3 regions of the Streptomyces sp. NPDC047841 genome follow, and region 2 is predicted to be linked to each of the others. Evidence: riboswitches for the same ligand, from Rfam matches in the RefSeq annotation. Region 2 holds a riboswitch; each other region holds the start of a gene.
What was found. Region 2 has a riboswitch for S-adenosylmethionine ahead of thrC (threonine synthase). Riboswitches for the same ligand answer to the same signal wherever they lie in the genome.

Region 1 (10,146 bases), on a different contig from region 2:
GGAACCATCATCTGGCTGAGTTCCGAGCTGATGTTCTTCGCGGCCCTCTTCGCGATGTACTTCACCCTCCGGTCGGTGACCGGACCGGCTCACTGGAAGGGGATGGCGGAGGCACTGAATGTGCCCTTCTCCGCCACGAACACCACGATCCTGGTGCTCTCCTCCCTCACCTGCCAGCTCGGCGTGTTCGCGGCCGAGCGCGGCGACGTGAAGAAGCTCCGTGGCTGGTTCATCCTCACCTTCATCATGGGTGCGATCTTCATCGGCGGTCAGATCTACGAGTACACGGAGCTGGTGAAGAAGGACGGCATCTCGCTGTCCTCCGACCCGTACGGCTCGGTGTTCTACCTGACCACCGGCTTCCACGGCCTGCACGTGACGGGCGGTCTCATCGCCTTCCTGCTGGTCCTCGGCCGCACCTACATGGCCAAGAGGTTCACCCACGAGCAGGCGACCGCCGCCATTGTCGTGTCCTACTACTGGCACTTCGTCGATGTCGTCTGGATCGGCCTCTTCGCCACGATCTACCTGATCAAGTAGCCGGGCCCGCTCCCGCACATCCAGAAGCACCGACGCAGAAGATCCTGACACCGGGGTAATCCGTGAAAAAGCTCTCCGCACGACGACGCCATCCGCTGGCGGCGGTCGTCGTCCTACTCCTCGCGCTGGCGGCCACTGGGGGGCTGTACGCCGCGTTCGCGCCCGCGGGCAAGGCGCAGGCCGATGAAACCTCCCAGTCCCTGACCATCAAGGAGGGCAAGAAGCTCTACGAGGTCGGCTGCGCCAGCTGCCACGGCACCGGTGGCCAGGGCTCCTCCGACGGCCCGAGCCTCGTCGGCGTGGGCGCCGCGGCCGTCGACTTCCAGGTCGGCACCGGCCGTATGCCCGCCGCGACCTCGCAGGGCGCCCAGATCCCGCGCAAGAAGAACATCTACTCGCAGGCCCAGATCGACCAGCTGGCCGCGTACGTCGCGTCGCTGGGCGCCGGCCCGGCCGTGCCCACGAAGCAGCAGTACGGCCCCGCGGGCGCGGACACCGCCAAGGGCGGCGAGCTGTTCCGCACCAACTGCGCGCAGTGCCACAACTTCACGGGCAAGGGCGGTGCCCTGACCAAGGGCAAGTTCGCGCCGAGCCTGGAGGGTGTCGCTCCGAAGCACATCTACGAGGCCATGCAGACGGGCCCGCAGAACATGCCGTCCTTCCCCGACACCACGCTGTCGGAGAAGAACAAGAAGGACATCATCGCGTACCTCAACGCGGTCAACGGCGACAAGACCGAGAACCCGGGTGGTCTGGAGCTGGGCGGCCTCGGGCCGGTCAGTGAGGGTCTGTTCGGCTGGATCTTCGGCCTCGGCACGCTCATCGTGGTCGCCGTCTGGGTCGCCGCTCGGACCGCAAAGGCCAAGAAGTCATGAGTAGCCAAGACATTCCAGAAGAGAACCTGCCCGCTGAGCAGGACCACGCGCACGGCGCGGTAGGGATCGCGGACGAGGAGAACCCGTTCGCGGACCCGGGGCTGCCGCCGCACGAGCACCGGATCCAGGACATCGACGAGCGGGCCGCCAAGCGGTCCGAGCGCGTGGTGGGCCTGCTGTTCACGGTGTCGATGCTGGCCACCATCGGCTTCATCGTCGCGTACCTGGCGGTCCCGCACGACAAGTCGATCTTCGTCTTCCCGATCGGTCACATCAACGCGCTGAACTTCGCGCTCGGTCTGACCCTCGGTGTGGCGCTGTTCTGCATCGGCGCGGGCGCGGTCCACTGGGCCCGCACCCTGATGTCCGACGTGGAGGTCGCCGACGACCGTCACCCGATCGAGGCTCCCGCCGACGTCCGGGCGAAGGTCCACGCGGACTTCCGCCAGGGCGCCAAGGAGTCGGTGCTCGGCCGCCGCAAGCTGATCCGCAACACGATGTTCGGCGCGCTGGCCCTGGTGCCGCTCTCCGGCGTCATGCTGCTCGGCGGTCTCGGCTCGGCGCCGGGGACCAAGCTGCGCCACACCCTGTGGGCCAAGGGCAAGCGCCTGGTCAACATGAACACGAACCAGCCGCTGCGTCCCGAGGACGTCGCCGTCGGCTCGCTCACCTTCGCCAAGCCGGACGGCCTGGAGGAGCACTCCGAGGAGTTCCAGACGGAGATCGCCAAGGCCGCCCTGATGATCGTCCGGCTCCAGCCGGGCAACATCAAGGACAAGCGCGAGCTGGAGTGGTCGCACGAGGGCATCGTCGCCTACTCGAAGATCTGCACCCACGTCGGCTGCCCGATCTCCCTGTACGAGCAGCAGACGCACCACGTGCTGTGCCCGTGCCACCAGTCCACCTTCGACCTCTCCGACGGTGCCCGAGTGATCTTCGGCCCCGCCGGCCACGCCCTGCCGCAGCTGCGCATCGGTGTGGACAGTGAGGGTTACCTCCAGGCGCTCGGCGACTTCGAGGAGCCCGTCGGTCCTGCTTTCTGGGAGCGCGGATGAGTACTTCAGCGAACGAGACCTCCCGCTCCCGCGGGAAGGCCCCCACCGGCGAGCGTCTCGCCGACTGGGCCGACGGCCGGCTCGGGATCTACTCCCTCGCCAAGGCCAACATGCGCAAGATCTTCCCCGACCACTGGTCGTTCATGTTGGGTGAGGTCTGCCTCTACAGCTTCATCATCATCATCCTGACGGGTGTCTACCTGACGCTGTTCTTCCACCCGTCGATGAACGAGGTGGAGTACCACGGCACGTACGTCCCGCTCCAGGGACAGCTGATGTCCGAGGCGTTCAGCTCGACCCTGCACATCTCCTTCGACGTGCGCGGCGGTCTGCTCATCCGGCAGATCCACCACTGGGGCGCGGTCGTCTTCATCGCCGGCATGTTCGTGCACATGATGCGCGTCTTCTTCACCGGCGCGTTCCGCAAGCCGCGTGAGATCAACTGGCTGTTCGGCTTCCTGCTGTTCGTCCTGGGCATGTTCACCGGTTTCACCGGTTACTCGCTCCCGGACGACCTGCTCTCCGGCACCGGTGTCCGCTTCATGGAGGGCGCGATCCTGTCCGTGCCGATCGTCGGCACGTACATCTCGTTCTTCCTCTTCGGCGGCGAGTTCCCGGGCGGCGACTTCGTGGCCCGCTTCTACTCGATCCACATCCTGCTGCTGCCGGGCATCATGCTGGGCCTGGTGGTGGGCCACCTGATCCTGGTCTTCTACCACAAGCACACGCAGTTCGCGGGTCCCGGCAAGACGAACAACAACGTCGTCGGCATGCCGCTGCTGCCGGTGTACATGGCGAAGGCCGGCGGCTTCTTCTTCCTGGTCTTCGGTGCGCTCGCGGCCCTCGCGGCCATCGCGCAGATCAACCCGATCTGGGCCATCGGCCCCTACCGTCCGGACCAGGTGTCCACCGGCGCCCAGCCGGACTGGTACATGGGTATGGCCGAGGGCCTGATCCGTGCCATGCCGGGCTGGGAGATCAACCTCTGGGGTCACACGCTGGTCCTGGGCGTGTTCATCCCGCTGGTGCTGTTCGGCGTGATCCTCGCCGCGATCGCGCTCTACCCGTTCATCGAGGCCTGGGTCACCGGCGACAAGCGCGAGCACCACATCCTGGACCGCCCGCGCAACGCCCCGACCCGTACGGCGTTCGGTGTCGCCTGGCTGACCGTGTACTTCGTGATGCTGATCGGTGGTGGCAACGACATCTTCGCCACCCACTTCCACCTGTCGATCAACGCGGTCACCTGGTTCGTCCGGATCTCCTATTTCGTGGCTCCGGTCATCGCGTTCATCGTCACCAAGCGGATCTGCCTGGGCCTCCAGCGCCGCGACCGCGACAAGGTGCTGCACGGCCGCGAGACCGGCATCATCAAGCGGCTGCCGCACGGTGAGTTCATCGAGGTGCACGAGCCGCTGAGCCAGGAGCAGCTGCACACGCTCACCTCGCACCAGCAGTACCAGCCGGCCGAGATCGGCCCGACGGTCGACGAGAACGGGGTCGAGCGCAAGGTCCCGGCCGCGACGAAGCTGCGGGCGAAGCTGTCCAACGCCTACTTCGGCGAGGACAACCAGATCCCGAAGCCGACCGTCGAGGAGTACAAGGAGATCACGAGCGGCCACGGCCACCACTGATCCCCGCGTCGCCACGCCACGATGAAGGGCCCCGTCCGGGTTGCGGACGGGGCCCTTCAGCGTGCCGTCCGGCTGGATAGGGTGGGGTACGACGTAGCAGGAACCTGTCCGAGGAGCGGCTGATGAGCGCTGTGACCCCCGCTGGAGGCGACACCGCGGCGGGCCGCTCCTGGCCCGCCCTGCTGAACGGTCTGCTGGACGGCCGGGACCTGTCCGCCGACGACACCGCCTGGGCGATGGACCTGATCATGCGCGGGGAGGCGACCGACGCGCAGATCGCCGGGTTCATGGTGGCGCTGCGGGCCAAGGGCGAGACGGTGCCGGAGATCACCGGACTGGTGCGGACGATGTACGCGCACGCGAACGTCATCGAGGTGCCCGGCCCGGCCGTCGACATCGTCGGCACCGGCGGCGACGGCGCCAAGACGGTGAACATCTCCACCATGTCCTCGATCGTCGTCGCGGGCACCGGGGCGAAGGTCGTCAAGCACGGCAACCGCGCCGCGTCCTCCGCCTCCGGCTCCTCCGACGTCCTGGAGAAGCTGGGCATCAACCTCAACCTGACCCCGCAGCGGGTGGCCGAGGTGGCCGAGGAGGCCGGCATCACCATCTGCTTCGCGGTGCGGTTCCACCCGTCCCTGCGTCATGTCGCCGCGGCCCGGGGGCAGTTGGGCATCAGGACGACCTTCAACGTGCTGGGCCCGCTGACCAACCCCGCCCAGGTGCGGTCGCAGGCCGTCGGCGTCGCCGACCCGCGCATGGCGCCGATCGTCGCCGGTGTCCTCGCCGAGCGCGGCAACTCCGCGCTGGTCTTCCGGGGCGACGACGGCCTGGACGAGCTGACCGTCACCGCTACCTCCCGGGTGTGGGTGGTCCGGGACGGCAAGGTCACGGAGGAGGTCTTCGACCCGCGCGACGTCGGCATCGACCTCGTCCCCCTGGACGCCCTGCGCGGTGCCGACGCCTCCTACAACGCCGAGGTCGCCCGCCGGCTGCTGGACGGCGAGCGGGGGGCCGTACGGGACGCCGTCCTGCTGAACTCGGCGGCCGCGCTGGTCGCCCTGGAGCCCACGGACGCGCCGCTCACCGAGCAGATCCGCGCGGGCATGGCGCGGGCCGCGGAGTCCATCGACTCGGGCGCGGCCAAGCGCACCCTGGAGCGCTGGGTGGCCGTCAGCAACGCCTGACGCCCCCGTGAGTCGTCCCGCGATCCGGACACGGGTTGCGGGACGACGATCACTTCAGTACGTTCCTGTACCAGGTCATGAGTGACAGTCATGAGGCCCCGGCCGACTGTCCGGCAACCCTCCGTCCGTGGCGGGGTGCCCCGGGTGAAGACCAGGTCGTACGGCAGCAAGGCCTACGGCAAGCGCGGACCCCTCACACACCAGGGGTCCTGGTCGTTCGAGGGAGCCTTCCGTGAGCAAGCGAATGCGTTAGGGCCGCAGAGCCCCGCCTCCGCACACCCTTTTGCAGCCCTTTTCTGCATTTCCTCCGCATTCCTGTCACGGGAGTTCCGCCATGTCTGTCTCCACCGCTGCCGCCGACCAGTCCGTTTGCACCCCTCTGCCCGTTCTCGGGCGGGATGTCACCGTCCCGCTGGTCACCGGCGGCGAGGTCAGCTACGCCGCCCTGGACTACGCGGCCAGCGCCCCGGCCCTCCAGCGCGTCTGGGACGACGTCGCCGCGTACGCCCCGTACTACGGCAGCGTCCACCGCGGTGCCGGCTACCTCTCCCAGCTCTCCACCGACCTGTTCGAGAACGCCCGCAGGACGGTCGCCGACTTCCTCGGCTGCCGCCCGGCCGACCAGGTGGTCTTCACCCGTTCGACCACCGACTCCCTCAACCTGCTGGCCCGGGCGGTCCCGGCCGACTGCCAGGTCTTCGTCTTCGAGACCGAGCACCACGCCTCGCTGCTGCCCTGGCAGGACGCGCGGGTCACCTACCTCGACGCCCCGCGCACCCCGCGGCAGGCCGTGGAGACCCTGGAGCGGGCCCTGGCCGGCCGGGACCCCTACGGCCCGGCCCTGGTCTGCGTCACCGGCGCCTCCAACGTCACCGGCGAGCTGTGGCCGGTGCGTGAACTGGCCGCCGCCGCGCACGCCCACGGCGCCCGCATCGTCCTGGACGCCGCCCAGCTGGCCCCGCACCACCCGGTGGACCTCCGCGAGCTGGACGTCGACTGGGTCGCCTTCTCCGGCCACAAGCTGTACGCCCCCTTCGGCTCCGGTGTCCTGGCCGGCCGCGCCGACTGGCTCCAGGCGGCCGAGCCGTACCTCGCGGGCGGCGGAGCCAGCCGCAAGGTCACCCGGCGCGAGGACGGCGGCGTGGCCGTCGAGTGGCACGAGAGCGCGACCCGCCACGAGGCCGGCTCCCCGAACGTCATCGGCGCCTACGCCATCGCCTCCGCCTGCAAGGCCCTCACCGAGGCCGGCTGGGACACCCTCGTCGCCCGCGAACAGCACCTGATCGCCAAGGTGCGCGAGGGCCTGGCCGAGGTGCCCGGGGTGCGCGTGCTGTCCCTCTTCGGCGACGACGCCCCGCGCGTCGGCGTGATCTCCTTCGTCGTCGAGGGCTGGAACAGCTCGCACTTCGCCGCCGCGCTCTCCGCCGAGTACGGCATCGGCGTCCGCGACGGCCTCTTCTGCGCCCACCCCCTGGTCCGCACCCTGCTCGGCAGCGACCCGCAGACCCAGGGCGAGTGCGGCGCCCCCGAGGCGGCCCCGGGCGAGAAGTCCCTCAACGCCATCCGCGTCAGCTTCGGCGCGGGCACGCCGGACGAGCACGTGGAGCGCTTCGTGAACGCCGTCGGCGAACTGGTGGCGCAGGGCGCGAAGTGGCAGTACCGCACGGAGGACGGCCGCTGCGTGCCGGCGGTCTGAACCGCGCTATAACCTCCCCTTGACACCACGTCGGACAGGGGGACCCCGTCAGTGCAGCCGCTGCGCGCCACAGATCCGCGCCACATCGGCCCGTACACCACCACGCACCGGCTCGGCGCGGGCGGCATGGGCGAGGTCTACCTCGCCGAGTCCCGCACCGGACTGCGGCTCGCGGTGAAGGTCGTACGGGCCGAGCACGCCGAGGACCGCACCTTCCGCGCCCGCTTCCGCCACGAGGTCCGCGCCGCCCAGACCGTCGGCGGCGCGGACACCTACACCGCACGGGTCGTCGACGCCGACACCGAGGCCGAACGGCCCTGGATGGCGACGGAGTTCGTGTCCGGGCCGAACCTGCGGGACGCCGTGCTCGACCACGGCGCGCTGCCGCGTCCCTCGGTCCGGATCCTCGCCGCCGCGCTCGGCGAGGCGCTGGCGGCCATCCACGCCAAGGGGCTGGTCCACCGCGACCTGAAACCGTCGAACATCCTGCTGGGCCCGGACGGGCCCCGGGTCATCGACTTCGGGATCGTCCGGGCGCTGGAGGCCACCTCGCTGACCCGCACCGGCGCGGTCGTCGGCTCGGTCGGCTACGTCTCGCCGGAGCAGATCCGCAACGGCGGCCAGGTCGGCCCGCCCAGCGACGTCTTCTCCCTCGGCGCGGTCCTCGCGTACGCGGCGGCCGGCCGGGAACCGTTCGGCGAGGGCCAGGACTCGGTGGTCCTGCTGCGCATCCTCACCCGCGACTTCGACCTGTCCGGCGTCCCGGAGGACATCCGCCCGCTGGTGACGGCCTGTCTGCGCGAGGACCCGCTGGAGCGCCCGGCGCCGGCGGCGGTGGTGGCGGGCGCCGGGTACGCCCCGGACACCCTGCGCGCCGCCGTCCGCCCGGGCTGGTACGGCCCCGCGTCCCCGCCACGCCCCACCCCGGACGACCGCCCCAGCGGCGTGGAGTACCTGACCCCACACCCCACCACCGCCTTGGCAGCCCCTGCCACCCCGGCGGGGTCAGCGGCCTCTGCCACCCCGGCGGGGCCGGGGGCCCCTGCGACCACGGCGGACCCGGCGGTGGCGACCCCGGCCGGCCCGGCGGCTGAGGCCGCGAACGACCCGGCAACGCGTCCCACCCCGGCCGCCCCGGCATTGGCGGCCACCTCTGGCGCCTCGGGTGGCCCGGCGGTGGCGTCACCCTCGGGCGAATCGGTGGCCCCGGCGGTCCCCGAGGGCTCGGCGGCTGCCGCTGCGGACGCCCCGGTCGCCCCGGTACCGACGGCTACCCCTGGCACCTCTGATGGTCCGGCGCCGGCGTCGCCCTCGGGCGACTCGACGGCCCCGGCGGACTCGGCGGCTGCCGCTGCGGGCGACCCGGCTGCCCGGGTACCGGCGGCCACCTCTGGCGCCTCGGGTGGCCCGGCGCCGGCGTCGCCCTCGGGCGACTCGACGGCCTCCGCGACCCCGGCGGACTCGGCGACCCGTGCCACCCCGACCGGCTCGGCGGCCCTCGCCGCTGCGGACGACCCGGGAACGCGTACGACCCCGGTCGCCCCGGTACCGGCGGCCACCCTTGGCACCCCTGGTGGCCCGGCGGTGGCGACCCCGGGTGACCCGGCGGACTCGGCGACCCGTGCCACCCCGACCGGCTCGGCGGCGGTGGTGGCCCCGGGTGACTCGGCCGAGCGTGCCGCCCCGGCGGGGTCGGCGGGCCTGGAGGCGTCGGCCGGCCCTGACGCCCGCGGTGACTCGGTCCGGGCGGCCGGCTCGGACACCGTCGCCACTCCCGGTCGTCCGGGTGCCGTGGCTCCCGGGCGGCGGCGGCTTCTCACCCTTCTCGCCGGGGGAGCCGTGGCCGTGGCCGGGGTGGGGGCCGGCGGCCGGCTGTGGGGGTTCGGGCCCGGTACCGGGAGCGGTGGCGGCAGCGACCGCTCACCGGCCCCGTCCGCCGACCGGACGGACGGTGCGGCGGCGGTGCTGCGCTGGCAGTACGACCTCGGCGGCATCGGCGGGCTGGACGGGGCCTGCTGCGCGCTCTCCCCGGACGGTTCCGTCGTCTACGCCGGCACCTCCGGCGGTGTGCTGCACGCGGTCTCCCGGGACGGGGCCAGGCGCTGGAAGGTCCGGCTCGGCGACGACGTCTCCACGCCCGTGGCCACCCGGGACGCCGTGTACTGCGTGGTGGGCCTGCACTCCGAGGACGAGCGCCGGCTGACCGCGGTGAGCCCGTCCGGCAGCCCGCTGTGGACCCGCACCCTCGGCGGCCGGCGGTACGACGTCCCCGTCCTGCTCGGCCAGGACGTCCTCGTCTCCGTCGGCGGCACGGACACCGGCGGGCTGCGCTGCTACGCCTCCGACGGCAGCGAGAAGTGGACCGCCAAGACCCCGGCCGGCCCCACCGGCATCCCGCTCGTCTCGGCCGGGACCGTCTGCACGGGCAGCTACGGCGACGTCCTGCTGGCGCTGGACGCCCGGAACGGTTCGCGGAAGTGGCAGGTGTCCGCCGGCACCGACGTCACCGTCCTCGCTCTCGCGGGCACCACCCTGTTCACGGACTCCGCCGCCGAACGCCAGGGCTTCCGCGTCTCGGACGGCCGGCGGCTGTGGCGCAGGGAGGACGACGGCGGGATCCTCACCGGGGGCAGCCGTACCCTGGCCGTCGGCACCGAACAGGACGGCGTGTACGCCGTCCGGGCGGCCGACGGCTCCCGCGCCTGGAGGTACGGCCTCGGGGGCGGCACGGCCTACCCCCGCGCGGTGGTGGCCGGCGACACGGTGTACGCGCGTGCGGGCGAGCGGGTCTGTGCGCTGGGCCTCGACGGGAAGGAGCGCTGGAACGCGGTGCTGGGCCGGGACGCGGGCGACGACCAGCACACCCCGGTCGCGCGCGGTGGCCGGCTCTACGTCCCCTCGGGCAGCGGGATCGCCGCGGTGGACGTGAGCAGGTAGCCGTTGCGCCGGCCGTCGGGACCGGTCAGTTGTCGAGGCCGATCGCGAACGCGGCCTCCAGGTCGTGCTGGGAGTAGGTGCGGAACGCGACGTGCGTGTCCGTGGCCTCCACCCCGGGGATCTTGCTGATCCGCCCCGGGATGATCTCGGCGAGATCCTCGTGCTCCCGCACCCGGACCATCGCGATCAGGTCGTACGTACCGGTGACGGAGAACACCTCGC
Region 2 (10,146 bases):
CCACCCGCCACGGCCTGATCGTCGAGCCCGGCCGGATGGTCCTGGAACTGCGCCCGCCGGGCATGGACAAGGGCGTGGCCCTCCTGGACCACGCCCGCGCCGTCCGGGCCGGCTGTGTCGTCTACGCCGGCGACGACCTGGGCGACCTCCCCGCCTTCGCCGCGATCGAGAAGCTGCGCACCAACGGCGTCCCCGGCCTGCTGGTGTGCAGCGGCAGCACGGAGGTCACGGAACTGGCGGACCGGGCCGATCTGGTGGTCGACGGCCCGGAGGGGGTCGTGGGCCTGCTGCGGGCGCTGGCCGCTCAGCTCGGCCGGGGGTCCAGCGCCGCCAGCTGATCGAGGAACCACCGGGCCGGCGGCAGCGCGGTCGCGGCGGCGGCCAGCCGCTTCGAGCGCTCCGCCCGCGCGTCCGCCGGCAGGCTCAGCGCCTCGTGCAGGGCCCGTGCCGTGCCCGCGATGTCGTACGGGTTCACCACGAAGGCGTCCTCGCCCAGCTCCTCGTACGCCCCCGCCTCCCGCGACAGCACCAGCGCGCAGCCCTCGTCGGAGACGACCGGGACCTCCTTGGCGACCAGGTTCATGCCGTCCCGGATGGGGTTCACCAGCGCCACGTCGGCCAGCCGGTAGGCGGCGAGGGAGCGGGCGAAGTCGTCCTTCACGTGCAGCACGACCGGGGTCCAGCCGGCCGTGCCGTACCGCTCGTTGATCTCGTCCGCGACCCGCCGCACCTCGGCGGTGTACTCCCGGTACACGGCGAGGTCCTGCCGGGACGGGTACGCGAAGGCCACGTGGACGACCTTCTCCCGCCACTCGGGGTGGTCCTCCAGCAGCTGCTCGTAGGCCAGCAGCCCGCGCACGATGTTCTTGGACAGCTCGGTCCGGTCCACCCGGACGATCGTCTTCCGGCCCGCTCCGATCTCCGCCCGCAGCGCCGCCATCCGCTCGTCCACGTCCGGCTCGTGCGCCCGCTCGCGCAGGAAGTCCGCGTCCGCGCCCAGCCCGTGCACCCCGATCCGGGTGCCGGAGGGGATGCCCGGCCCCAGCACCGCGTGGCAGCAGTCCGTGAACGCGTCCGCCCACCGCCGGGTGAGGAACGCCGCCCGGTCCGCGCCCAGGATGCCGCTGAGCAGCTCGGCCGCGATGTCGTCGGGAAGGAGCCGGAAGTAGTCCGGCGGCGCCCACGGGGTGTGCGAGAAGTGGCCGATGCGCAGGTCGGGCCGGAGCTGGCGAAGCATCCGCGGGGCCAGGGCCAGGTGGTAGTCCTGGATCAGCACGGCCGCGCCCTCGGCCGCCTCCTCGGCCAGCGCCTCGGCGAACGCCCGGTTGTAGGCCTCGTACGACGCCCACTGCCGCCGGAAACCGGCGTCGAAGACCGGCTCCAGCGGGGTCTGGTACAGCATGTGGTGGACGAACCAGAGCACCGAGTTGGCGATGCCGTTGTACGCCTCGGCGTGCACGGCCGCGTCGATGTCGAGCATCCGCACGCGCTGCCCGCCGGTCTCCTCGGCCGGCAGCAGCCCGCCGGCCGCGCGCCGGACGGCCGCCCGGTCGCCGTCGCCCAGCGCGGCGCACACCCACACCGAGCCCGCGTCGGAGCCGATGGCGGACAGTCCCGAGACCAGCCCGCCGCCGCCCCGCCGGGCGTGCAGCGAGCCGTCCTCGCCCACCTGATAGGAGACCGGGCCGCGGTTCGACGCGACCAGCACCTGAGCCTTCTGAGCAGCATCGAGCGTGGAAGCCATACGCCTCAACCTAGCCCGGCCCCCAACCGCTCAAACGTACGGCCCGCCCGGCGGACGGACCGTGTACGGCCCGTTCACGCCACCTTGCGCTCGGCGTACTCCGCGATCTCCGCCATGGGCGGCCGCTCCTCGGTGTCCACCGAGTAGGTGCGCGGCTCGAACCCCTCCTCCCCCCGCTCGAACTGGGTCAGCGCGGGCCGGATCAGATGGCCGCGGGCCAGCCGGAGCTGGGCGGTGCGGTAGATCGCGGCGGCCATCCGGCCGAGCGCCTGACCGTCCTGGTGCCGGTGCCTGCGCACGCCCACGTCGACCTGGGCCAGCGCGTCCAGGCCCACCAGGTGCAGCGCGTCCACCAGCATGCCCAGCTCCACGCCGTAGCCGACGGGGAAGGGCAGCTGTTCCAGCAGGGTGCGGCGGGCCGCGTACTCGCCGCCCAGCGGCTGCACGAACCCGGCCAGCCGCGGCCAGTGCATGTTCAGCAGCGGGCGGGCCATGAGCTCGGTGACCCGGCCGCCCTGCCCGGCACTGCCGCCGAGCGGGCGGTCGTACATCGCCTTGACCAGGTCGACGTCCGGGTCGGTGAGCAGCGGGCCGACGATCCCGGAGACGAAGTCGGAGGAGAACTCCCTGAGGTCCGCGTCGATGAAGCAGACGATGTCCCCGCCGGTCACCAGCAGCGACCGCCACAGCACCTCGCCCTTGCCGGGGACGGCCGGGAGGCGCGGCAGGATGGTGTCGCGGTGGACGACCCGGGCGCCGGCGCGCGCGGCGACCTCGGAGGTGCGGTCGGTGGAGCCCGAGTCGACGACCACCAGCTCGTCGACGAGCGGCACCCGCTCCATGAGGTCGCGGCGGACGACCGCGACGATGTCGCCGACGGTCTCCTCCTCGTTGAGCGCGGGCAGCACGACACTGACGGTCTGGCCCGTGCGCTGCTTGGCGGCGAGGATCTGGTGCAGCGGCCGGTCGGCCACGGACCAGGACCGGGTGGTCAGCCAGCGCTCGACTTCTTCCAGCACAGTCTGCGGCTCCTCACTCGTGTCTCGCGGTTCGGACGACTATCTCAACTGTCCCTGCCGTCGGTTACAGTCTTGAACAACGCCGATGACCATCGCATGTCGGGGGTCGCGTGCGTTCCACAACCGCATACCGCTCATCCAGAGGGGCAGAGGGACACGGCCCGGTGAAGCCCCGGCAACCCCCCTGACCGGACTCGTTCGCGCGAGGCTCACGGCCAGGGAAGGTGCCAATTCCGTCTCACGGCGAGGTGCGCCGTGAGGAAGATGAGGAGAAAGGGCCTCGCCTCCATGGCTGTGCAGACAGTTGCCACCACCAGCGAATCCACCGTCGACCTCGGCCCCGCCGCGGCCCTGAGCTGTCGCGAGTGCGGCCACCGGGTGCCGCTCGGCCCGGTCTTCGCCTGCGAGGAGTGCTTCGGCCCGCTGGAGATCGCCTACGACTTCTCCGCCTACGACACCGAGGACCTGCGCCGCCGCATCGAGGCGGGCCCCGCGAACATCTGGCGCTACGCGCCCCTGCTGCCGGTCCCGGCGGACGTCGCCGGCAAGCCGAACATCAACCCCGGCTGGACCAAGCTCGTCAAGGCCGACAACCTGGCCCGCGAGCTGGGCGTGACCGGCGGTCTGTACGTCAAGGACGACTCCGGCAACCCGACCCACTCCTTCAAGGACCGGGTCGTGGCCCAGGCCCTGGAGGCCGCCCGCGCCTTCGGCTTCACCACCCTGTCCTGCTCCTCGACCGGCAACCTGGCCGGCGCCGTCGGCGCCGCCGCCGCCCGCGCCGGCTTGCGCTCCTGCGTGTTCATCCCGCACGACCTGGAGCAGGGCAAGATCGTCATGGCCGCGGTCTACGGCGGTGAACTCGTCGGCATCGAGGGCAACTACGACGACGTGAACCGCTTCTGCTCCGAGCTGATCGGCGACCCGGCCGGCGAGGGCTGGGGCTTCGTCAACGTCAACCTGCGGCCGTACTACGCGGAGGGCTCCAAGACCCTGGCGTACGAGATCTGCGAGCAGCTCGGCTGGCGGCTGCCGGACCAGATCGTGGTCCCGATCGCCTCCGGCTCCCAGCTCACGAAGATCGACAAGGGGCTCCAGGAGCTGATCAAGCTGGGGCTGGTCGAGGACAGGCCGTACAAGATCTTCGGTGCCCAGGCCGAGGGCTGCTCCCCGGTCTCGACCGCCTTCAAGGCCGGCCACGACGTCGTACGGCCCCAGAAGCCGAACACCATCGCCAAGTCGCTGGCCATCGGCAACCCGGCCGACGGGCCGTACGTCCTGGACATCGCGCGCCGCACCGGCGGTGCCGTGGAGGACGTGACGGACGAGCAGGTCGTGGACGCGATCAAGCTGCTCGCGCGGACCGAGGGCATCTTCGCGGAGACCGCCGGCGGCGTGACGGTCGGCGTCACCCGCAAGCTGCTGGAGGCGGGCGTGCTGGACCCGGCGAAGACGACGGTCGTCCTGAACACCGGTGACGGCCTGAAGACCCTGGACGCGGTGGCCGGGACCGGCCTCACCGCCACCATCCGCCCGACCCTGGACTCCTTCCGCGAGGCCGGCCTCGCATGACAGGCCCCGCCGTACCCGTGAACCCGACCGGAGGTCCGACCGCATGAGCGTGACCGTTCGCATCCCCACCATCCTGCGCACCTACACCGGCGGGCAGGCCGAGGTCGCCGCCGAGGGCGCGACGCTCGGCGAGGTCATCGCCGACCTGGAGAAGAACCACACGGGCATCGCCGCGCGCGTCCTGGACGACCAGGGCAAGCTGCGCCGGTTCGTCAACGTGTACGTCAACGACGACGACGTCCGCTTCGAGCAGGGCCTGGACACGGCGACCCCCGAGGGGGCCGGCGTCTCGATCATCCCGGCGGTCGCCGGCGGCTGAGCCGCGGATCCGCCCGCTCATTACCTTCGGTAACCGCGATTACCGGCTGTTCGCCCGATTGCCCCCTCCGTGAGAGAAGCGGAGGGGGCAATTCTGTGTGATTGAGCGCGGTAGAGTTGGGGAACGCGGTCGCGGCCTCCGGGTCGCGGGCCCTGCGTTCCATGCCGCCCGCCCGACAAGAAGTAGCCAAAGTGTGTGGGTTGTCTGCGGCTTTTGTGGCTTTTATGGGGCCCGACTTGCCCTGAATTCCGATGAATTCTCACTACATTCCGGACCGCTCGCGTCCAGAATTCTCGTCCGATTGACCTGTTGCAGACGGCAGTTGGACAGATACATTCAGCCGCGGTCGACGCGTTCCGGCGCACGCCCCCGACCAATTGGGGGGTGAGGTCTGACCCGGGTCCGCGAAGTGTGGATCTGTGCAAGGGCCAGTAATAGGGGAGTTAGGCATGGCTCAGGGCACCGTCAAGTGGTTCAACGCGGAGAAGGGGTACGGCTTCATCGCGGTCGACGGTGGTGCGGACGTCTTCGTCCACTACAGCGCGATTCAGATGGACGGCTACCGCACCCTGGAAGAGGGCCAGCGGGTCGAGTTCGAGATCTCGCAGGGCCAGAAGGGTCCGCAGGCCGACATGGTTCGCGTCACCGCCTGAACGTCTCTTGTCCGAAGGGCCCGCACCTCGCAGAGGGTGCGGGCCCTTCGCCGTGCCCCGGTTCCGCTGTTCGCGTGCGGCTGACGGGGGGCTCCCACCCGCCCAGGCGCTTGCACTCGACCATGCCGAGTGCTAATCATTGGCGTTAGCACTCTGAAGGTGAGAGTGACAGCGAAGGACCGGGTCGGTGAGGCCCGCGGGCCGGGTGGGGCAAGGAACCACGAGGCGCGCGAGCCGTCCGTCGCGGGCGCGGGCGCGGTCCGAAGGAATCACCCCCAGTCCTGGAGGGACCACTTCACATGGCCAAGATCATCGCGTTCGACGAGGAGGCGCGGCGCGGCCTCGAGCGCGGCATGAACCAGCTCGCGGACGCCGTGAAGGTGACGCTCGGCCCCAAGGGCCGCAACGTCGTCCTCGAGAAGAAGTGGGGCGCCCCCACGATCACCAACGATGGTGTCTCCATCGCCAAGGAGATCGAGCTCGAGGACCCGTACGAGAAGATCGGCGCCGAGCTGGTCAAGGAAGTCGCCAAGAAGACGGACGACGTCGCCGGTGACGGTACGACCACCGCGACCGTGCTCGCCCAGGCCCTGGTCAAGGAGGGCCTGCGCAACGTCGCCGCCGGTGCCAACCCGATGGCTCTGAAGCGCGGTATCGAGAAGGCCGTCGAGGCCGTCTCCGCCGCCCTGCTGGAGCAGGCGAAGGACGTCGAGACCAAGGAGCAGATCGCCTCCACCGCGTCCATCTCCGCCGCCGACACCCAGATCGGCGAGCTGATCGCCGAGGCCATGGACAAGGTCGGCAAGGAAGGCGTCATCACCGTCGAGGAGTCCAACACCTTCGGTCTGGAGCTCGAGCTCACCGAGGGCATGCGCTTCGACAAGGGCTACATCTCCGCCTACTTCGCGACCGACATGGAGCGCATGGAGGCGGTGCTGGAGGACCCGTACATCCTCATCGCCAACTCCAAGATCTCCTCGGTCAAGGACCTGCTCCCGCTGCTGGAGAAGGTCATGCAGTCGGGCAAGCCGCTGCTGATCATCGCCGAGGACGTCGAGGGCGAGGCCCTGTCGACCCTGGTCGTCAACAAGATCCGCGGCACCTTCAAGTCCGTCGCCGTCAAGGCCCCGGGCTTCGGTGACCGCCGCAAGGCCATGCTCGGCGACATCGCCATCCTCACGGGCGGCGAGGTCATCTCCGAGGAGGTCGGCCTCAAGCTGGAGAACGCGACCCTGGACCTCCTGGGCCGCGCCCGCAAGGTCGTCATCACCAAGGACGAGACCACCATCGTCGACGGTGCCGGCTCCTCCGAGCAGGTCAACGGCCGTGTGAACCAGATCCGCACCGAGATCGAGAACAGCGACTCGGACTACGACCGCGAGAAGCTGCAGGAGCGCCTGGCGAAGCTCGCCGGCGGTGTCGCGGTCATCAAGGCCGGTGCCGCCACCGAGGTGGAGCTCAAGGAGCGCAAGCACCGCATCGAGGACGCCGTCCGCAACGCGAAGGCGGCCGTCGAGGAGGGCATCGTCGCCGGTGGTGGCGTGGCCCTGCTCCAGGCCTCCCAGGTCTTCGAGAAGCTGGAGCTGGAGGGTGACGAGGCGACCGGCGCCAACGCCGTGCGCATCGCCCTGGAGGCCCCGCTGAAGCAGATCGCCGTCAACGCCGGCCTCGAGGGCGGCGTCGTGGTGGAGAAGGTGCGCAACCTGACCCCGGGTCACGGCCTGAACGCCGCGACCGGCGAGTACGTCGACCTGGTCGCCGAGGGCATCATCGACCCGGCGAAGGTGACCCGTTCCGCGCTGCAGAACGCCGCCTCCATCGCCGCGCTGTTCCTCACCACCGAGGCCGTCATCGCCGACAAGCCGGAGAAGGCCGCGGCCCCGGCCGGCGGCGGCATGCCGGGCGGTGACATGGACTTCTGATCGACCTGACGGCCGATCGCTCGTCCTGCGGACCGAGGGCGGCACTCCCAGCTACCGGCTGGGGGTGCCGCCCTCGGCGTTTCCCGGGACCGGCGGAGAGTGTCCGGTATCACGTGAGCGAAACGGAGACCGGTCCGGTACACGGGCCGGTGGGGTGTTTACTTAAGACGCTGCAACAATGCGTGCGCACATACCAACCGGTTCACCCCGTCGACTCACGAGGAGCCCCCCACGTGACCGTGACCACGCCCGCCGCCTCGCGCGCGGCCCGCGTCCTGTCCCGCCCCGTCAGGCTGAACGGCCTCACCGTCCCGAACCGCATCGTGATGGCGCCCATGACCCGCATGTTCTCGCCGGGCGGCGTCCCGGGCGAGGACGTCCGCTCGTACTACGCCCGCCGGGCCGCCGCCGGTGTCGGCCTCATCGTCACCGAGGGCACGTACGTCGGCCACGAGTCGGCCGGCAACAGCGCGCGCGTCCCGCGCTTCCACGGCGAGGAGCAGCTGGCGGGCTGGGCGAAGGTCGCCGAGGACGTGCACGCGGCCGGCGGCACGATCGTCCCGCAGCTGTGGCACATCGGCATGGTCCGCAAGCAGGGCGACGCCCCCTTCCCGGACGCGCCCGCCGTCGGCCCCTCCGGCCTGGAGGCCGCCGGCGCCGAGCCCACCGGCAAGGCGATGACGCAGTCGGACGTGGACGACGTCGTCGCCGCGTTCGCCGAGGCCGCTGCCGCCGCCGAGCGCATCGGCTTCGACGGCGTGGAGCTCCACGGCGCCCACGGCTACCTCCTCGACCAGTTCCTGTGGGCGGGCACCAACCGCCGCACCGACGCGTACGGCGGCGACCCGGTGGCCCGCACCCGGTTCTCCGCCGAGATCGTCGCCGCCGTGCGGGCGGCGGTGTCGCCGGACTTCCCGGTCCTCTTCCGCTACTCGCAGTGGAAGCAGCAGGACTACACCGCCCGGCTCGCCGAGACCCCCGAGGAGCTGGAGGCCATCCTCACCCCGCTCGCGGAGGCCGGCGTCGACGCCTTCCACGCCTCCACCCGCCGCTACTGGCTGCCCGAGTTCGACGGCTCCGACCTGAACCTGGCCGGCTGGACGAAGAAGCTCACCGGCAAGCCCGTCATCTCCGTCGGCTCGGTCGGCCTCGACGGCGACTTCATCAACGCCTTCCAGGGCGAGGGCTCCCCGGTCAAGGGCATCGACAACCTCCTGGACCGCCTGGAGGCGGACGAGTTCGACCTGGTGGCCGTCGGCCGCGCGCTGCTCCAGGACCCCGAGTGGGCGGCCAAGGTGCTCTCCGACCGCTTCGACGAGCTGAAGCCGTACGACGCGGCGGCCCTGAAGACCCTGAGCTGACCGGGGTCCCCCCGGGGGGCGCCGGGGGCTAGAGGTTGCCCATCGGCTCGATGTCGACCCGCACCGGCGTCCCCCACACCCGCAGCACCTCGTAGTCGGTGAACTCGTGCACGAGCCGGTACGCCAGGGCGGGCCGGGAGCCGCGCCGCTGGGCGGCGAGGTACGCCTCCGCCTCGCGCCGGTCCCGCCTCGGCGTCCCGCACAGCTGCCACTCCTGGCCGTTCCACAGCTCCGGCAGCCACCGCTGCTGCGCCTGCGGCCGGTCACCGCGCACGCCGTACCGGGAGGGGGCGGTGGGCACCGGCTCGCCCGGCCGGGGCCTGCCGCCCTGGAACTCCGACCGCCGGGCGGCCCGGCGCCGGGTCTCGCACAGCAGGCACAGGTCGGGCGCGCTCTCGTCCACCGGTCCCTGCGGGTGCTCCGGGCAGCGGGTGGCGGGCGCGGCGGTGGTCACGGTGTCGTCCAGCAGGTCGAGGGCCCGCCGCAGGTCGTCCTTGATCTCGTGCAGCCGGGCGTCGGGCGTGTCGGCGGTCAGGGCGTCCCCGTGCTCCCCGAGCAGCCGGAGAGCCCGTCCGAGGGCGGTGAGCTGGGCGTGATTCATGTCGGTGGGTGCCTCCTTGCCTCCATGGTGCCCTGACCGCGCGGTCCGTCAGCGTGCCGCGTGGCCCAGCGCCGTGCGCAGATGGCCGCCGGACTCCGCCAGCAGGCGGGCCGCCGTCGGGCCGTCCACGCCGGCGAGGAGGGCCAGGATCGCGTGCTTCACCTCGCCGCCGGTCTGAGTGAGGGCCTTCTCGATGTCGGCGTCGCTCGCTCCGGTGGCCAGGGAGACGATCCGGTGGGAGCGGGCCCGGAGCTTGTCGTTGGAGGCGCGCACGTCGACCATCAGGTTCCCGTACGTCTTGCCGAGCCGGATCATCGTGATCGTCGAGAGCATGTTCAGCACCAGCTTCTGGGCCGTGCCCGCCTTCAGCCGGGTGGAACCGGTGATCAGCTCCGGCCCCACGACGACCTCGATGGGGTGCTCGGCCGCGGCGGCCAGCGCGCTGCCCGCGTTGCAGGCCAGGCCGATGGTCAGCGCACCGAGCGCGCGGGCGTGCTCGACGGCGCCGACGGCGTACGGGGTGCGGCCGGAGGCGGAGACGCCGACCACGGTGTCGTCCGGGGTGAGCTTCAGCGCGTCCAGGTCCCGGCGGGCCAGCTCCGCTGAGTCCTCCGCGCCCTCGACCGAGGTGACCATGGCCGCGGGACCGCCCGCGATCAGGCCGACGACCCGCTCGGGGTCGGTGTTGAAGGTGGGCGGGCACTCGGAGGCGTCCAGCACGCCCAGCCGGCCGGCGGTCCCGGCACCGGCGTAGACGAGCCGCCCGCCGCGGCCCATGCGCGCGGCGACCGCGTCGACGGCGGCGGCGATCCGGGGCAGCTGCGTCGCCACGGCGGCGGGCACGCCCGCGTCCTCGCCGTTCATCAGCCGCGCGATGTCGAGGGTGGGCAACCGGTCGATCTCGGCGAGTTCCGGGCGGAAGGCCTCGGTGGTCAGCGAGGCCAGCTGGTCGCGC
Region 3 (10,146 bases), on a different contig from region 2:
GGGCCGCCGCGTACGGAGTCTGGGCGCTCAGCAGGGTCCAGCCGTTGAGGCAGCCGGTCATCGACACGAGGGCGGCGAGCGCCACGGCCGTACCACCCCAGCCGCCGCCGAACATCGTGTTCACGGCGTCCGAGAACGGCGCGGTGGAGGTCACCAGGCGGTCGTGGTCGACCGTGCCGAACACCGACAGGGTGCCCAGCAGGTACACCAGCGCGGCGCCCGCGGTGCCGATCACGGTGGCGCGCCCCACGTTGCGCCGGGCGTTCCGGACCTCGCCCGCGCTGACGGCGGCGGACTCCACCCCGAGGTAGGAGAAGAGCAGCAGGGCGGCGGAGGCCGACACCGCGCCGATCGCGCCCTGGCCGCTGGAGTTGAACGGGCCGAGCCGGCCGGGGTCGAAGAAGAACAGGCCGCCGACCGCGACGAGCAGCAGCGGCACGAACTTCAGCACGGTGGACACCAGCTGCACGGCACCCACGTACCGGGTGCCCGCGAAGTTGGCGAGGGCGGGCAGCCACTGCAGGACCAGCGCGGCCAGGCAGGCGGTCCAGCGGTGCTGGTTCACCGGGACCAGCACGTCGAGGTACCCGACGGCGGCCACGGCGAGCGCGGCGTTCGACACCCAGGTGGTGATCCAGTACGACCAGGCGGCGAGGAACCCGGCGAAGTCGCCGAACGCCTCGCGGGCGTAGACGTAGGGGCCGCCGGTGCGCGGGTCGCGCGCGGCGAGCCGGCCGAAGACCAGGGCCAGCGCGATGGCGCCGACGGTCAGCACGCCGAAGGCGACCAGGCTGACCGTGCCGTAGGGGGCGATGGACGCGGGGAGCAGGAAGATGCCGCCGCCGATGATGTTGCCCATGACCAGCGCGGTGGCGACGGGCAGGCCGAACCGGCGGGCATGCCTGCCGCTGTCGCCGTGCGGGTCCTCGGCGGGAGCCGTGGGGGTCTCCGCGGGGATCTCCGCGGGGGCCGGAGCCGACTGCGGGACGGTTCCGGTGTTGTGCATGGGTGGTGCGCCTCTCATGGAACTGGTGATCCCGGGATCACCGGGACGCGTCCCATGGTCGGGGATGTACCGATGTGACTCAAAATCGCCGCTTTTTGTTCCGTGCGAGCCGCCGGATCGTGCAAAAAGCGTCGCGGCGCGGACGTCCGGCCGTGAGATGTCCGGCGCCGGAGGCGGTCAGTCCGTCGCCGCCCACAGGCTGCGCACATGCCCCAGGTGCCGGGTCATGACCGTGCGCACGGCCTTCTCGTCGCGCTCCAGCAGGGCGTCCAGCAGCTCCAGGTGCTCCTCGGCGGAGGCGAGCAGCCGGCCCGCCTCCACCAGTGCGGTCAGCCCGTACAGACGGGAGCGTTTGCGGAGGTCGGCGACGACCTCGACCAGGTGGGCGTTGCCCGCGAGGGCGAGCAGCCCGAGGTGGAAGCGGGTGTCGGCCTCGACGTAGGCGATCAGGTCGCCCGCCGCGGCGGCGGTGACGATCTCCCGGGCCGCCGGGCGCAGCGCCTCCAGGGAGACGCGGTCGGCCGTGCGGGCGAGGTCCACCACGGTGGGGATCTCGATGAGCGCGCGGATGTGCGTGTACTCGTCCAGCTGCCGGTCGGAGACGGCGGTGACCCGGAAGCCCTTGTTGGGCACGGTGTCGACCAGCCCCTCCTTGGCCAGGTCGAGCATCGCCTCCCGCACCGGCGTGGCCGAGACCCCGAACCGGGCGGCCAGCGACGGCGCCGAGTACACCTCGCCCGGCCGCAGCTCACCCGCGACCAGCGCGGCGCGCAGGGCGTCCGCGACCCGCTCGCGGTAGCTGCTCCGCCGGCCGCCGAGCCGGGGGAGCGCGGGCATGTCGGCGCCCTGGGTGTTCTGTGCCATGTCACGCATCACCGGGGTGAGTGTAGAGGACGCTAGAGGACGAACCCTCGCGGGAACGGGTCGTCCGGGTCCAGCAGGTACTGCGCGGTCCCCGTGATCCACGCGCGGCCGGTGAAGCCGGGCAGCACGGCCGGCACCCCGCCGACCTGCGCCGTCCCGAGCAGCCGGCCGGTGAAGCGGGTGCCGATGAACGACTCGTTCACGAACTCGGTGTGCAGCGGGAGCTCGCCGCGCGCGTGCAGTTGCGCCATGCGCGCGCTGGTCCCCGTGCCGCACGGGGAGCGGTCGAACCAGCCGGGCTGGATGACCATGGCGTGCCGGGAGTGCCGGGCCGTGGCGCCCGGCGCCCAGAGGTGGACGTGGTGGCAGCCCCGGATCGAGGGGTCCTCCGGATGCACCGGCTCCGCCTGCGCGTTGATCGCGTCCATCAGGGACAGGCCGGCCGCGAGGATGTCGTCCTTGCGGGCGCGGTCGAAGGGCAGCCCGAAGGCGTCGAGCGGCAGGATCGCGTAGAAGTTGCCGCCGTAGGCCAGGTCGTAGCAGACGGTACGGCCGTCCGGGAGGGTGATCTCGCGGTCCAGGGCGACGGCGAACGACGGCACGTTCCTGAGCGTCACGTTCCGCGCGGCGCCGTCCTCCACCGCGACCTCGGCGATCACGACCCCCGCCGGGGTGTCGAGCCGGATCGTGGTCACCGGTTCCGTGACCTCCACCATGCCGGTCTCCACCAGCACGGTCGCCACGCCGATCGTGCCGTGCCCGCACATCGGCAGATAGCCGGAGACCTCGATGTAGACCACGCCCCAGTCGCAGTCCGGGCGGGCCGGCGGCTGGAGGATCGCGCCGCTCATCGCGGCGTGCCCGCGCGGCTCGTTCATCAGCAGCTGTCTGACGTCGTCGCGGTGTTCGCGGAACCACAGCCGCCGTTCGTTCATGGTCGCCCCGGGAATGGTGCCGATCCCGCCGGTGATCACGCGGGTCGGCATGCCCTCGGTGTGCGAGTCGACGGCGTGCAGGACGAGCTTGCTGCGCATGGTCGGGCTCCTCTCACGCCAGTCCGGCGGCGACGGCCTTCTCGGTGGCCGCGCGGACCGCGGCCTCCTGCTCGGGCAGCAGCGGCACGCGCGGCGGGCGCACCGGGCCGCCGTAGCGCCCGACGACGTCCATGGACAGTTTGATCGCCTGGACGAACTCCGTCCTCGAGTCCCAGCGCAGCAGCGGGTGCAGCTGCCGGTACAGGGGGAGCGCGGTGGTGAGGTCACCGGCCAGCGCGGCCCGGTACAGCTGCGCCGAGGCGCGCGGCAGCGCGTTCGGGTAGCCGGCCACCCAGCCCTTGGCGCCGGCCACCGCCAGCTCCAGCAGCACGTCGTCGGCGCCGATCAACAGGTCCAGTTCCGGGGCGAGTTCGGCGATGCGGTAGGCGCGGCGCACGTCACCGGAGAACTCCTTGACGGCGTGGACGAGTCCCTCGCCGTGCAGCCGGGCGAGGAGTCCGGGCACCAGGTCGACCTTGGTGTCGACCGGGTTGTTGTACGCCACCACCGGCAGGCCCGCCTTCGCGACCTCCGCGTAGTGGGCGAGGACCGAACGCTCGTCGGCGCGGTAGGCGTTGGGCGGCAGCAGCATCACCGACGCGCAGCCGGCCTCGGCCGCGCGCTCGGCCCAGCGGCGGGCCTCGGCCGAACCGTACGCGGCGACGCCCGGCATCACCCGCTCCCCGCCGATCGCGGCCACGGCGGTCTCCACCACCCGGGCACGCTCCTCGGGAGTGAGCACCTGGTACTCACCGAGCGAGCCGTTCGGCACGACGCCGTCGCAGCCGTTGGCGACCAGCCAGGCGCAGTGCTCGGCGTAGCGGTCGTGGTCGACCGAGAGGTCGGCGCGCAGGGGGAGGGCGGTGGCGACGAGGATGCCGCGCCAGGGGCGGTGGTGCTCGGGGTGGGTCATGCTGATCCCTCATTCAGTGGCGTGTGACATATTACTGAGCGGTCGGAGGGCCGGTTCGTGGTGCCGGGAGGTCGTCTCACTCCGGCTCCGGCAGGGTGGCCAGGACGCCGAGCGGTACCGGTCGGGCGAACGGCCGGCGTCCGGCGGTGAGCGGGCAGCCGGTCAGGCCGGCCACCGCGGGCGCGCACATCCGCCCCTGGCACCAGCCCATCCCGGCCCGGGTGAGCAGCTTGACCGTGCGCAGGTCCCCGGCGCCGAGGGAGCCGGCGGCCCCGCGCACCTGCCCGGCGGTGACCTCCTCGCAGCGGCACACCACGGTGTCGTCCGGGATCCGGTCCGCCCAGCCCGCCGGCGGGGTGTACACCGCGTCCAGGGCCGTGGCGAACGCGCGCAGCCGGGTGCGGGCCCGGGCTGCGGCGGCCCAGCCGCCCGGGTCGGGGGCGGTGCCGCGCAGCCGGGCGGCGGCCGAGCGCCCGGCGATGTGCCCCTCGGCGAGCGCGAGGGCCGCGCCGCCGATCCCGGTGGCCTCCCCGGCGGCCCAGACGCCGGGCACGTCGGTGCGCTGCTCTTCGTCGACCCGTACGGCGGTGCCGGACAGGGTGCAGCCGAGGGTCTCGGCGAGGTCGGTGTGCGGCAGCATGCCGTGGCCCACGGCCAGGGTGTCGCAGGGGACGCGCCGGGCACTGCCGGGCCGCGGGCGTCCGTCCCGGCCGAGCGCGGCCACCGTCACCGCCTCCAGCCGGTCGGTGCCGTGCGCCGCCACGACGGTGTGCCGGGTCAGCATGCGCACGCCGTGCCGCAGCAGCCGGGCCGCGTAGCCGGCGCCCTCGGCGAGTTTGCCCGGCTGTGCGGCCAGGGCGGGTGCCCGGTGGAGCAGCGCCCCGGGCCCTGCGGACTCCACCAGCGCGGCGACGCGTGCACCGGCCGCGGCGAGCCCGGCGGTCACCGGCAGCAGCAGCGGCCCGGTCCCGGCCACCACCACCGTGCGGCCGGGCAGCACGAGGCCGCCCTTGAGCATGGCCTGCGCGCCGCCCGCCGTGACGACCCCGGGCAGTGTCCAGCCGGGGAAGGGCAGCACCCGCTCGTACCCGCCGGTGGCCAGCAGCACCGCGTCGGCGTGCACGGTGACACCGTCCTCCTGCGCGGGGCCGAGCAGGGCGTGCACGGCGAACGCACCGGAGGCGGAGTCCTGTGCCACACACCACACATGATGGTCCGTCAAGTGAGTGATCCGGCCGGCCGTGCGGTGCCGGTCCAGGCCGTCGCGCAGCCGTACCCAGGTGCGCCACTGGTGGTGCAGGGCCTGCGGCCGGCGGGCGCCGAGGGCGGCGGCGGGCTGCCGGTAGAACTGCCCGCCGGCCTGGTCGGCGGCGTCGACCAGCGTCACCCGGACGCCCCGTGCGGCCGCCGCCAGCGCCGCGGTGAGCCCCGCGGGGCCCGCGCCGACGACGGCGAGGCGCGGTCGTTCAGTCATCGTCCCGGCCCGTCCCCTCCTGAGTACGGATGTCGTCTCCCGGGCGCACCGGAACCAGGCAGGCCCGCTGGTTGGGGCGGCCGTTGACGGTGACCAGGCAGTCGAAGCACACCCCGATCCCGCAGAACACCCCGCGGGGCCGGCCGGCGTCCCGTGTGCTGCGCCAGGCCGTCACGCCCGCCGCCCACAGCGCCGCCGCGACCGTCTGGCCCGGCAGCGCCTGGAGGGGCCGGCCGTCGAAGGTCACGGTGCACGGGGGCCCCGGCCGGGCCCGCGTCAGCTCCCAGGGATTCACCGGGCGTCGCCTCCCTCGGTGTCGAACCGCTCCGGCCGGAACGGCGTGAGGTCCAGTTCGGGCGCCTTCCCGGTGAGCGCCTGCGCGATCAACAGGCCGGTGCCGGGGGCGAGTCCGATGCCGGCGCCCTCGTGCCCGCAGGCGTGGAACAGGCCGGGCACCCGCGGATCGGGCCCGATCGCCGGCAGGTGGTCCGGCAGGTACGGCCGGAAGCCCGCGTACGCGCGCAGTGCGCGGACCCGTTCGAGGAACGGGAACAGCCCGATCGCCCCGGCGGCGAGCGCCCGCGTCGCGGTCAGCGACAACGACCGGTCGAAGCCGACCCGTTCCCGGGTGGCGCCGATCAGGACGGGACCGGCGGCCGTGCCCTCCACGACCGGCGAGCTGCGCAGCGCGGCCGAGTCGCTGGCCACGTCGGCCACGTAGTCGGCGGCGTACACCTTGTGCCGGATCCTGCGCGGCAGCGGCTCGGTGACCAGCACGAAACCGCGCCGGGGGAGCACCGGCAGCCGGACGCCGGCGAGCGAGGCGAGGTCGCCGCCCCAGGTGCCGGCCGCGTTCACCACCGCCGGCGCGTGGATGTCGCCCCGGTCGGTGCGGACGCCGTGGACCGCTCCCCGCGCGGTGCGCAGCACCCCGGTCACCGTGCGGCCGGTGTGCAGGGCGGCGCCGGAGGCGCGGACCAGATGGGCGGCGGCGAGCGCGGGCATCACCTGGGCGTCCTGCGGGTAGTGCACCGCCCCCGCCATGCCGGGCGCCAAGTGCGGTTCCAGGTCGGCCAGTTGCCCGGCGTCGACCGGTAGGGCGGTGACGCCGGCGGTCCGCTGCTCCGCGGCGAAGTCCCGCAGCGCGGCCAGGGCGCCGGGACGCGAGGCGACCACGAGGCCCCCCTTGGGCTCGTACTCGATCGCGGCGCCCAGCTCCCCCGCCAGCCCGGCCCACAACCGGGCCGACAGCAGCGCGAGTCCGAGCTCCGGGCCCGGCTCCTTGTCGGAGACGAGCAGGTTGCCCTCGCCGGCTCCGGTGGTGCCGCCGGCCACCGGGCCCCGGTCCACCAGCCGTACGTCGAGTCCGGCGCGCGCGGCGTACAGGGCACAGGCCGCGCCTGTCATTCCGGCCCCGACGACCACGACATCGCAGGTCAGTCGCTTCGCCACGTCAGTACTATGTCACATGTTGCTCTTGCTGAGGAGTATCCGGCGCCGACTGCGATCCCCAGGCGTGGACGCCCCCTTGACGCCGTACGGAGCCCGATCGACACTCCAGGTAGGGAATCCTAGTGAACAGGTAGGAAATCATGGCGCGCGGCGAAACGGGCACGGGCCGGACCGGCCGCACGCCGTTGCGCGCACCCCTGCTCACCTCCCGCCGCCACATCGACCTGCAGCGCGTCTGCAGCGCGATCCGCCGTCACCGCTGAGCCGGGCCGCCACCTCCGCCCCCGCAGTCCGGTCACGCCCGCGCCGGCGCGCCCCTCCGCACACCCACCACCCGGGGAGACGCATGTCCATCACTCCGCTCGCCGCCGTCCCGTCCACCCGTGGTACCGCGCCCCTCTTCCGGGGCCGGATCGGCCGGGACGCGCGCAGCGGCCACTACGCCGTGCCGCACCGCTACCGGCTCCACCTGTCGACCGCCTGCCCCGACGGGCTGCGCCTCGCCGTCGGCCACAGCCTGCTCGGCCTGGACGCCCGCTGTCCCGTCACCCTCCTGCCCGCCGTCCCGGACTGTCCCGGCGGCGGCCACGCGGCGCTCCGCCCGCTCTACGAGGCGAGCGCCCACCACTACACCGGCCCGGCGCTCGCGCCCGTGCTCAGCGACGACTGGTCCGGACGCATCGTCAGCACCCACACCCCCGACATCCTGCGCGACCTGGACCGGTTCCGGCCGAACGGCGACGGCCGGCTGTACCCCCGGGGCCTGGAGTCCGTGATCGAGGCCGTCGAGCGGATGTGCGCCGAGGGCATCGAGGAGGCCGCGCAGCGCGCCGGACGCGCCGGGGCCGGCCCCGACGAGCGGACCGCCGCCCTCGACGTGCTGCTGGACACCCTGGGCTGCCTGGAGCGGCGGCTGAGCGGCGAGGAGTACCTGGCCGACGACGGGCTCACCGCCGCCGACATCGAGCTGTGGGTCACCCTCGTGCAACTCGACACCGTCCACCGCTGCCACCTCGACGCCTCCGCCGTGCAGCGCATCGCCGACCACCGCGCCCTGTGGGCCTACGCCCGCCGTCTGGCCGCCCACCCCGCCTTCGGCCGCCACCTCGACCTGGACGGCATCGCCCGCCGCCACCACGGCCGCTGCCAGGGCCTGGAGGCCGCCGGAGCCGCTGTCCAGATCCTGGACTGGGCAGGCCACGCCGCGGACACCCCGGACACTTCCCGCAGGTGAGAGCGGGCCGCCGATGTCCACTTGACGGACGTCCGTTGACATTCGAACGGGCAACTGCCTTACTTACCGCTCAGAACGGTCATGAGCGTCAGCGCCAAGCCCTGGCTCGCTGACCGGCAACCCTCGCACCGCGGTGGGGTGCCCCAGGTGACGACCGGACCGGATGACGTTTTCGGTAAGCGCGAGGCCCCACGGGGCCGGAACAGTGACAGGTGACGCCATGTACGCAGCTCCCCGGACGGCCGCGAGCCGCCCCCAGGGCTGCGTACCGTCGTACGCCGGTCTCCTCGTCGCCGACCGCGCCGTCGATCTGCTCCGCGTGAACAGCGCACTGTGTACCGCGCCGGGCTCTGCCCGCTGTCAGGGCTGACGTCTGCCTCCCAGCCCCCGCGTTCCCACCGCACACCGTCCGTCCGGTGTGCCGTTGTCCGCCCAGCCCCCGGTTCCGCGCCCGTCCGTGCGCCGCCTCGCGCCGCAGTGCCGTCGTGGTCCACCGCCGCTCCCGCGCGGCCCCGGGGTGACCGACTCCGCCGGAGCCCGCCATGAGTGAACCCCCAGGCGCCGCCGTCTCCCTAGCCGAGGCGCCGGCCCCCGCCGACACACCGTCAGAAACCCTGTCCGCGCAGCGGATCCAGCCGCTGCGCCGGCCCGGGCGGTGGATCGTCACCGCCGCCGTCCTCGTGCTCGTCGCGCAGATCCTGCACGGACTGGTCACGAACCCCTTCTACCAGTGGGACCGCTTCCGCTACTGGTTCCTGCGCCCCACCGTCCTCGACGGCCTCCTCGTCACCCTCGAAGTCGCCGCGCTCAGCGCCGTCCTGGGGCTCCTCGGCGGCATCCTGCTGGCGCTCGCCCGGCTCTCCGGGAGCCCGGTGCTGCGCGCGGTCAGCTGGACCTACACCTGGCTGTTCCGCTCCGTGCCGCTCATCGTCGTACTGATCTTCCTGTACAACTTCAGTGCCCTGTACAGGACGTTGAGCCTCGGGGTGCCGTTCGGACCCGCCTTCGTCACCTTCGACGAGTCCCGGCTGGCCACCGACATGACGATCGCCGTCATCGGCCTCAGCCTCAACGAGGCGGCGTACGCGGCGGAGGTGGTCCGCGGCGGCATCCTCTCCGTCGACCAGGGACAGCACGAGGCGGCCGCCGCCCTGGGCCTGCCCAAGGGCTACCAGTTCCGCCGGATCGTCTTCCCGCAGGCCCTCAGGTCCATCACCCCGAACTACGTCAACCAGCTGATCGGCCTCATCAAGAGCACGTCCCTGGTCTTCTACGTGTCGCTGCTCGACCTGTTCGGCGCGGTGCAGTCGATGGGCAGCACCTACCCCGGTGACGTGGTGCCGCTGCTGCTGGTCGCCACCGTCTGGTACCTGATCCTCACCAGCGCCGTGTCCGTCGTCCAGTTCTACGTCGAGCGGTACTACGCCCGGGGCGCCACCCGCACCCTGCCGCCGACCCCCTTGCAGAAGGCCCGGGCCGGCCTCGCCGGCCTGCGGGCCCGGTTGAGCCGGGAGGCCGCCGTATGACCATCGCCGAGACCCTGCCGAAGGCCGCCCCCGCCGCGCTCGAAGTACACGGCGTCCACAAGTGGTACGGCACCCACCGCGTCCTCGACGGCATCGACCTGACCGTCCGCCCCGGCGAGGTCACGGTGATCATCGGGCCGTCCGGCTCCGGCAAGTCCACGCTGCTCAGGGTCGTCAACCACCTGGAGAAGCCCGAGATCGGACACGTCAGCGTGGGCGGCGAGCTGATCGGGGTGAAGCGGCACGGGGACCGGCTCAAGGAACTGAGCGAGCGCGCCATCCTCGCCCAGCGCGGCCGGATCGGCTTCGTCTTCCAGAACTTCAACCTCTTCCCGCACCTGACCGTCCTGGAGAACGTCGCCACGGCCCCCGCCGCCACCGGCCGGCTGTCCAGGGCGGCGGCCCAGGAGCTCGCCCGGGAACTGCTCGAACGCGTCGGTCTCGGCGACAAGGCCGGCGCCTACCCGCGGCAGCTGTCCGGCGGACAGCAGCAGCGCGTCGCCATCGCGCGCGCCCTCGCCCTGCGCCCCGGGATCATCCTCTTCGACGAGCCGACCTCGGCGCTCGACCCCGAACTCGTCGGCGAGGTGCTGGCCGTCATCAAGGACCTGGCGACCAGCGGCACCACCCTCGTCATCGTCAC

Region 1: linked by a shared signal. The riboswitch ahead of AB0947_RS19110 (aminotransferase class V-fold PLP-dependent enzyme) and the one ahead of thrC (threonine synthase) in region 2 are both predicted to bind S-adenosylmethionine.
Region 3: linked by a shared signal. The riboswitch ahead of AB0947_RS06265 (amino acid ABC transporter permease) and the one ahead of thrC (threonine synthase) in region 2 are both predicted to bind S-adenosylmethionine.

The regions. Positions count from the first base shown of each region.
Region 1 is NZ_JBEYRP010000010.1:346,416-356,561, reverse strand. Features, by position in the region: gene AB0947_RS19135 (heme-copper oxidase subunit III) at 1-540, shown strand, start outside; gene AB0947_RS19130 (c-type cytochrome) at 603-1,415, shown strand; gene AB0947_RS19125 (Rieske 2Fe-2S domain-containing protein) at 1,412-2,470, shown strand; gene AB0947_RS19120 (cytochrome bc complex cytochrome b subunit) at 2,467-4,104, shown strand; gene trpD (anthranilate phosphoribosyltransferase) at 4,227-5,291, shown strand; SAM riboswitch class IV at 5,365-5,482, shown strand; gene AB0947_RS19110 (aminotransferase class V-fold PLP-dependent enzyme) at 5,626-6,987, shown strand; gene AB0947_RS19105 (PQQ-binding-like beta-propeller repeat protein) at 7,039-9,924, shown strand; gene AB0947_RS19100 (Lrp/AsnC ligand binding domain-containing protein) at 9,950-10,146, opposite strand, start outside.
Region 2 is NZ_JBEYRP010000005.1:369,142-379,287, reverse strand. Features, by position in the region: gene otsB (trehalose-phosphatase) at 1-338, shown strand, start outside; gene AB0947_RS10455 (trehalose-6-phosphate synthase) at 305-1,744, opposite strand; gene AB0947_RS10450 (glucosyl-3-phosphoglycerate synthase) at 1,819-2,763, opposite strand; SAM riboswitch class I at 2,895-3,034, shown strand; gene thrC (threonine synthase) at 3,052-4,335, shown strand; gene AB0947_RS10440 (ubiquitin-like small modifier protein 1) at 4,379-4,654, shown strand; gene AB0947_RS10435 (cold-shock protein) at 5,104-5,307, shown strand; gene groL (chaperonin GroEL) at 5,607-7,229, shown strand; gene AB0947_RS10425 (NADH:flavin oxidoreductase) at 7,463-8,590, shown strand; gene AB0947_RS10420 (hypothetical protein) at 8,619-9,191, opposite strand; gene murQ (N-acetylmuramic acid 6-phosphate etherase) at 9,240-10,146, opposite strand, start outside.
Region 3 is NZ_JBEYRP010000003.1:369,878-380,023, reverse strand. Features, by position in the region: gene AB0947_RS06310 (amino acid permease) at 1-1,006, opposite strand, end outside; gene AB0947_RS06305 (GntR family transcriptional regulator) at 1,184-1,879, opposite strand; gene AB0947_RS06300 (proline racemase family protein) at 1,903-2,904, opposite strand; gene AB0947_RS06295 (dihydrodipicolinate synthase family protein) at 2,918-3,817, opposite strand; gene AB0947_RS06290 (NAD(P)/FAD-dependent oxidoreductase) at 3,894-5,291, opposite strand; gene AB0947_RS06285 ((2Fe-2S)-binding protein) at 5,284-5,586, opposite strand; gene AB0947_RS06280 (FAD-binding oxidoreductase) at 5,583-6,743, opposite strand; gene AB0947_RS06275 (putative leader peptide) at 6,884-7,006, shown strand; gene AB0947_RS06270 (glutathione S-transferase C-terminal domain-containing protein) at 7,090-7,977, shown strand; SAM riboswitch class IV at 8,055-8,165, shown strand; gene AB0947_RS06265 (amino acid ABC transporter permease) at 8,520-9,503, shown strand; gene AB0947_RS06260 (amino acid ABC transporter ATP-binding protein) at 9,500-10,146, shown strand, end outside.